Regions from separate parts of the Bradyrhizobium sp. BR2003 genome, predicted to be linked through region 3. Evidence: predicted binding sites of a transcription regulator. Region 3 holds the regulator's gene; each other region holds the start of a gene.
The links. The regulator PhoB, encoded in region 3, activates phosphate uptake and scavenging genes when phosphate is short. The targets are predictions, from matches to a motif close to TGTCATNNANCTGTCAT.

Region 1 (2,266 bases), on a different contig from region 3:
GGGCCGATGGTCTGGGCGACCAGATCGGTCGGGTCGCGGCTGATCTTGCTGATCGAGGAATGGCCCTCGAGCACGAAGCCGTCTGCGCCAGTTACGGTCAGGCCGACATCCATCTTCCTGACATCGTCGAGCGAGAAGGTCTGGTCGAACAGCCGGAGCAGCGGGCCGATCGCGCAGGACGCGTTGTTGTCCTTGGCCTTCGACAGCAAGAGCGCCGAGCGCCCCTCGAAGTCGCGCAGATTGACGTCGTTGCCGAGCGCGGCGCCGACGATCTTGCCGGCGGCGGAGACGACAAGCACGACCTCCGGCTCCGGATTATTCCAGGTCGACTTCGGATGCAGCCCGGCATCCATGCCTGATCCGACCGAGGACAGTGTCGGCGCCTTGGTGAACACTTCGGCATCGGGACCGATGCCGACCTCGAGATACTGGCTCCAGGCATTCTGATCGATCAGCACCTGCTTCAGTTTCATCGCCTGCTCGGAGCCGGGCTTCAGCTTGGAGAGATCGTCGCCGACCAGGCGCACCACCTCCTTGCGGATCGCGTCCGCCGAGGACGGATTGCCGCGCGCCCGCTCCTCGATCACGCGCTCCAGCATCGAGATTGCGAAGGTGACGCCGGCGGCTTTCAGCACCTGGAGATCGACCGGCGCCAGCAGATGCGGCCTGGCCTTGTCGCGGCCGTCGGGCGGGGTGTTGGCGAGGATCGCCTCGAAATCGCCGATCCGCTCGCCGCGGGTGGCGCGCAGCGCGGCCGCGGGATCGCTTTCCTCACAGAGCGCGCTCACCGTCGGGAACCGCGCCGTGACGTCGAACACACCGTCTGCCCGTACCGCGACGACGGCCGGTCCGCCGGCCTGCGGCAGCCAGACCCGTCCGACCAGCGTGCCGGCGGTGCCGTCCTCCGGCAGGACGTCTTTTGGCGTGAGCGAAATCATCGGCACATCTCCCTTTTTGGTTTTGTCGACTTGTTAGCACAGTCCGCCCGGCGGCGTGAAACAGCGGTCATGGCATTGTCATAGAGGGGTAACATCGCCCGTCAATGCTGCCGTCCGATCCATCTAACATACTGAAAGACGGACCTTCATGACGACCTCCGCCCTCACCGACGAAGCCTCCCGGGATGAAGCCTTGCGCGATGAAGCCTTGCACGACGAAGCCTTGCGCGCCCGCATCCATCAGGAGATGGCCGACAGCCTCGACGAGGAACTCGAGCTCGAGCTCGACGACATGAGGCTCGACGAGCTCGAGCATGACGGCGCCGCCGGCAAGCCGTCGATCGACCGCAAGTTCTACTTCCGCGAATTGCTGCGGCTGCAGGGCGAGCTGGTCAAGCTGCAGGACTGGGTACAGCACGAGAAGAAGAAGGTCGTCGTGCTGTTCGAGGGCCGCGATTCCGCCGGCAAGGGCGGCGTGATCAAGCGCATCACCCAGCGGCTCAATCCGCGGGTCTGCCGGATCGCGGCCCTGCCGGCGCCGAACGAGCGCGAGCGCACGCAATGGTACTTCCAGCGCTATGTCTCGCATCTGCCGGCCGGCGGCGAGATCGTGCTGTTCGACCGCAGCTGGTACAACCGCGCCGGCGTCGAGAAGGTGATGGGGTTCTGCACCGACGAGCAGTATGAGGAATTCTTCAACTCGGTGCCGGAATTCGAGCGCATGCTGATCCGCTCCGGCACCATCCTCCTGAAATACTGGTTCTCGATCACCGACGAGGAGCAGGCGTTCCGCTTCTCGATGCGGATCCAGGATCCGCTGAAGCAGTGGAAGCTGAGCCCCATGGACGTCGAGGCGCGGACCCGCTGGGAGCTCTACACCAAGGCCAAGGAGACGATGCTGGAACGCACGCATCTGCAGGACTCGCCGTGGTGGATCGTCGATGCCGTCGACAAGAAGCGCGCCCGCCTCAACTGCATCTCTCATCTGCTCAGCCAGATCCCCTATCAGGCGGTCACCCATCAGCCGGTGGTGCTGCCGCCGCGGGTGCGCAACCCCGACTATCACCGCGGCCCGATCCCGCCGGAAATGTACGTGCCGGGACGGTATTGAGAGCCGCGATCTCTGATTCTCTCCCGCTCGCGGAACCGCTGAATGTCCCCACAACCTCGTCATGCCCGGGCTTGTCCCGGGCATGACGGTGCGCTGAGAGCTCAGTCCAAGGCGAGGTGAAGAAATAGCCACCCTATCGCCTACTATTGGCGCAGGCCGGCGGTATTGCTGGCGCCGGATACCGACGCTAGGCTTCCGCCGATCTGGTGCAAGGAGG
Region 2 (2,266 bases), on a different contig from region 3:
GTGCCGATCTCGATCGCGCGCGGCGAGAACCGCGGCCGCGAGATCACCTACCACAACGTGGTGCGCAATCTCCTCAAGGTCGGTGACTGGAACGGTTCGTCCGGGAGCTGGACCGTGCCGCTGGAGAACATCACGCGTGACGGTGTCGATGCTGCGGCGGTGTACGTCCAGGACGGCAACCGCGAGAAGCCGGGCCCGATGCTCGGCGCTGCTTTCACCTCGCTTCACTAGCGTCTCGCTGCGGTCAAGCGCGATGCGCCGGCTTCCGCCCGTCGCGTCGTTGGACCGCACGCGTGTTGTCGTGCAGCCGCGCATGGCGACGAACGTGCATCCAGTGATTTGCCGAAAGGAAAGCGCCGGGGGCTTCCGCGCGTCCCGCTTGCGCAGGTCCCAAAAACAAAAAGGACCAACTTTCGTTGGCCCAGTGTTGGGATTTGACTCCCCTGCGAACAGGCCCGATCCCGACGGCCCCGGGGGGCTGGGGGCTGAGGAATCCGGAACCGAAAGGACCGGGCCAACGCAGGATTTCCTTTTCGCAGGGCAGCGGGGCGGGCGATGGGCGGAAGTGGGGCAGCAATATGATTCCGCTAACGTTCCCGTGACTCTGCTGTTTTCCGGACAATCCGCCGCGCGCGGCGGTGGTTAAGGCCCGGTTGCATTGCGATTGGCCCCTTGCGGGCCCCCTCGCTTAGCGCGATCATGTCACTCTCGTGACGATCCCGACGAGGGGCCTTCGGAACCCGATCGTCACCGAGGTGACAGGAGGCGCTCGATGAGTTTGATCTCGGAGGACACTGATCCGAGCGGGAGTCGTGCCGCGGCGCGCACCGCCGCCGCGACTCCTCAGCCCAACCGCGTGACTTTCAATCGACTTGAGCTCAACCGCATTCTCAATCTCTATGGCCGCATGGTCGCCGACGGCGAGTGGCGCGACTATGCGATCGACTTCCTGAAGGACCGTGCCGTGTTCTCGGTGTTCCGGCGCGCATCCGAAATGCCGATCTACCGGATCGAGAAGGATCCCCGGCTTGCGCGCAAGCAGGGCATGTACAGCGTGATTTCCGCGACCGGCCTGATCCTACGCCGCGGCCATGAACTCGAACGCGTGCTGTTCGTGATCGATCGCAAGCTGTCGCTGGTGTAAGCGCGTCAGGTTAGCCTGCTGTGCCCGAGTGGAGCGAAGCGAAATCCGGGCAAGCTGTACCTACCTGATGAAGACCGTCCCGGATGTCGCTTCGCTCATCCGGGCTACAAATGCCGAAGCCATGGATGAACTTGTCCCGGATTACGCTTGTGCTTCATCCGGGCTACGCCACATCATGCCTCGTCCAAAAGAAAAAGCCCCGGCACGATGGCCGGGGCTTGGATCGATTGGCTCGCTCGAGGCGCTTAGTCGCGCTGGCCGAGCAGCTGCAGGAGCAGCGTGAACAGGTTGATGAAGTTCAGGTAGAGCGACAGCGCACCCGTGATTGCCGCACGCTCTGCCATCACGCCACCCTGCGAGGCGTAGCCGTAGATGTAGTCGTTCTTCAGCCGCTGGGTGTCCCAGGCGGTGAGGCCCGCGAACACCAGCACGCCGACCACCGACACGATGAACTGCAGCGCCGAGCTCGCCAGGAACAGGTTGACCAGGCTCGCGATGATGATGCCGATCAGACCCATGAACAGGAACGAGCCCATGCCGCTCATGTCACGCTTGGTGGTGTAGCCGTAGAGGCTCAGCGCACCGAACGTCGCCGCGGTGATGAAGAACACGCGCACGATCGAAGTGTGCGTGTACACCAGGAAGATCGACGACAGCGACAGACCCATCAGCGCCGAGAACACCCAGAACAGGAGTTGGGCGGTCGCGGGCTGCAGGCGGTTGATGCCGGCCGAGATGACGAACACCATCGCCAGAGGGGCGAGGATGAACAGCCACTTCAGCGGGCTCACGAACATCGCATAGCCGAACTGCGTCAGATAGGCGTTGCCGAACTTGGCGACGGCGGCCGACTGGTCGGTGGTCACCGCGCCCATATAGACGCCGAGCGCGGCGAGGCCGGTAATGGCCAGGCCGATGCTCATGTAGTTGTAGATGCGCAGCATGTAGGCGCGCAGACCGGCGTCGACGGCCGCAGCGTCAATGCGCCCGGCGGCCCGGCCGAAAGGAGAAGCGTAATTGCGGTCTAGGTCCGACATGGTCGAATTCCCGTGGTTGGTCCCGGTGGAGCGCAAGGGATTTGCGGCGCCGGTCGTAAATCTATCTCAGATTGCTCGGTTTGCG
Region 3 (2,266 bases):
CGGTCGACGCGCTGATCCGTCGCGACGTCGCGCTCGGCAAGCGCGTGGTCGCCGCCGACATCGAGATCGACAATCTGCAGCGCAACATCGAAGAGCGCGCGGTGCTGACGATCGCGCGCCGCCAGCCGATGGCGATCGACCTGCGCGAGATCGTCAGCGCGATGCGCGTCGCGACCGACCTCGAGCGGATCGGCGACCTCGCCAAGAACATGGGCAAGCGCGTCGCGGCGCTGGAGAGCGATTTCCAGCCGCTGAAGCTGATCCGCGGCCTCGAGCACATGACCGACCTCGTGCTGTCGCAGGTCAAGTCGGTGCTCGACGCCTACGCCGCGCACGACCTGCCGGCGGCGATGAACGTCTGGAAGGGCGACGAGGAGGTCGATGCGATCTGCACCTCGCTGTTCCGCGAACTGCTCACCTACATGATGGAAGATCCGCGCAACATCTCGTTCTGCATCCATCTGATGTTCTGCGCCAAGAACATCGAGCGGATCGGCGATCACGCCACCAATATCGCCGAGACCGTGTTCTACATGATCGAGGGCCAGCAGATCACCGACAAGCGCCCGAAGGGGGACATGACCACTTTTGCCACCACGGTGCCGGGCAACTGAGGCATGATCGGCAAGCGCGGAACCGGCAAGAGCGAAACGGATGATCCTCGCGACAAATCGTTTCCGCGGGGACTATGCTCGAGGAAGTAAGCGTTTCGGTTTGCGTCTGGGCAACGGATCACCACAGAGAAAGAACTTAAACCGATGAGCGCACGCATTCTGGTAGTCGAAGACGAGGAAGCGCTGACGACGCTGTTGCGCTACAACCTCGATGCGGAAGGCTACGATGTCGAGACGGTGGGGCGCGGCGACGATGCCGACACGAGGCTGAAGGAGCGCGTTCCCGACCTCGTGGTCCTCGACTGGATGCTGCCGGGCCTGTCCGGCATCGAGCTGTGCCGCCGCCTGCGGGCGCGGCCCGAGACCAAGCAGCTTCCGATCATCATGCTGACCGCGCGCGGCGAGGAAAGCGAGCGCGTGCGCGGGCTTGCTACCGGCGCCGACGATTACATCGTCAAGCCGTTCTCGGTGCCGGAACTGCTGGCGCGGGTGAAGGGCCTGTTGCGCCGCGCGAGCCCGGAGCGGCTTGCGACCGTGCTGACCTATGGCGACATCGAGCTTGACCGCGAGAAGCGCCGCGTGGCGCGCTCGGGCCGTCCGATCGATCTCGGGCCGACCGAGTATCGCCTGCTCGAATTCTTCCTCGAGCATCCCGGCCGCGTGTTCAGCCGCGAGCAGCTGCTCGACAGCGTCTGGGGCCGCGACATCTACATAGATGAGCGCACCGTCGACGTGCATATCGGCCGCCTGCGCAAGCTGCTCAATCCCGGCCGCGAGCAGGATCCGATCCGCACCGTGCGCGGCGCGGGCTACGCGCTCGACGACCGCTTTGCCAAGGCCGAGCCGCAGCCGTAACGGGCGCGTGGCCATCACAAGCCGTGACATGGCGTCGTCCCGGCGAAAGCCGGACCCATAACCACCAATGGGTGTTGTTAGAAAGCCGTCTGGCCGCTTGCCGATTGCGCCGGCCGCGGCGTATGGGTCCCGACTTTCGCCGGGGCGACGCGGGTAATGCATCCGGGCTACGAGCCACAAAAAAATCCCCGCTTTCGCGGGGATTTGTTTTTCAGGTCTTCCGTAGTTTCCCGAGTGCTCACTTGATCTGCGGTTTCGCCGACGGCCGGCGGCGGTCGGCGGCGGGCTGGTAGGCGACGCGCGAGTGATGCGCGCAATAGGGCAGGCCGGCGAGCGCCTTGCCGCCGCAGAAGAAGAATTCCGGGCTCGAGGGATCGCCGACCGGCCAGTGACAGGTGGCCTCGTTGAGCTCGAGCAGCGACAGCCGCTGGCTCATCGGCACCACATTGTCGTAGGAGATCGGATCGGGCTCCATCTCGACCTCGAAGGAGTGCGCCAGCGCGGTGTTGCCGCGCGACACCGGCCGCGCCACCCGCATCATGTGCTGGGCAGGGCGGGCCTTGCGCTGCCGCGGCGCGGCCGTCGAGGGTGCCTTGGCGCGGCCGGAGAGGCCGAGCCGATGCACTTTGCCGATCACGGCGTTTCGCGTCACATTGCCAAGTTCCGCCGCGATCTGGCTGGCCGACAGGCCGGACTCCCAGAGCTTCTTTAGCTGCTCGACGCGATCGTCGGACCAGGTCAATACAGTCATCGCATTCTTCCCTTCGCGTAGCGCCGGCCAATCATTGGAGCGGCGC

Region 1: the regulator PhoB is predicted to act here: its motif matches at 1,004-1,020, upstream of ppk2 (polyphosphate kinase 2).
Region 2: the regulator PhoB is predicted to act here: its motif matches at 700-716, upstream of E2I15_RS31675 (DUF2794 domain-containing protein).

Annotation. Positions count from the first base shown of each region.
Region 1 covers NZ_SMYJ01000015.1:73,451-75,716, forward strand. The annotation lists gene E2I15_RS10260 (fumarylacetoacetate hydrolase family protein) at 1-938, opposite strand, end outside; gene ppk2 (polyphosphate kinase 2) at 1,186-2,049, shown strand.
Region 2 covers NZ_SMYJ01000037.1:11,188-13,453, forward strand. The annotation lists gene E2I15_RS31670 (DUF1223 domain-containing protein) at 1-231, shown strand, start outside; gene E2I15_RS31675 (DUF2794 domain-containing protein) at 773-1,144, shown strand; gene E2I15_RS31680 (Bax inhibitor-1/YccA family protein) at 1,390-2,181, opposite strand.
Region 3 covers NZ_SMYJ01000033.1:12,798-15,063, reverse strand. The annotation lists gene phoU (phosphate signaling complex protein PhoU) at 1-614, shown strand, start outside; gene phoB (phosphate regulon transcriptional regulator PhoB) at 759-1,469, shown strand; gene E2I15_RS28255 (GcrA family cell cycle regulator) at 1,708-2,220, opposite strand.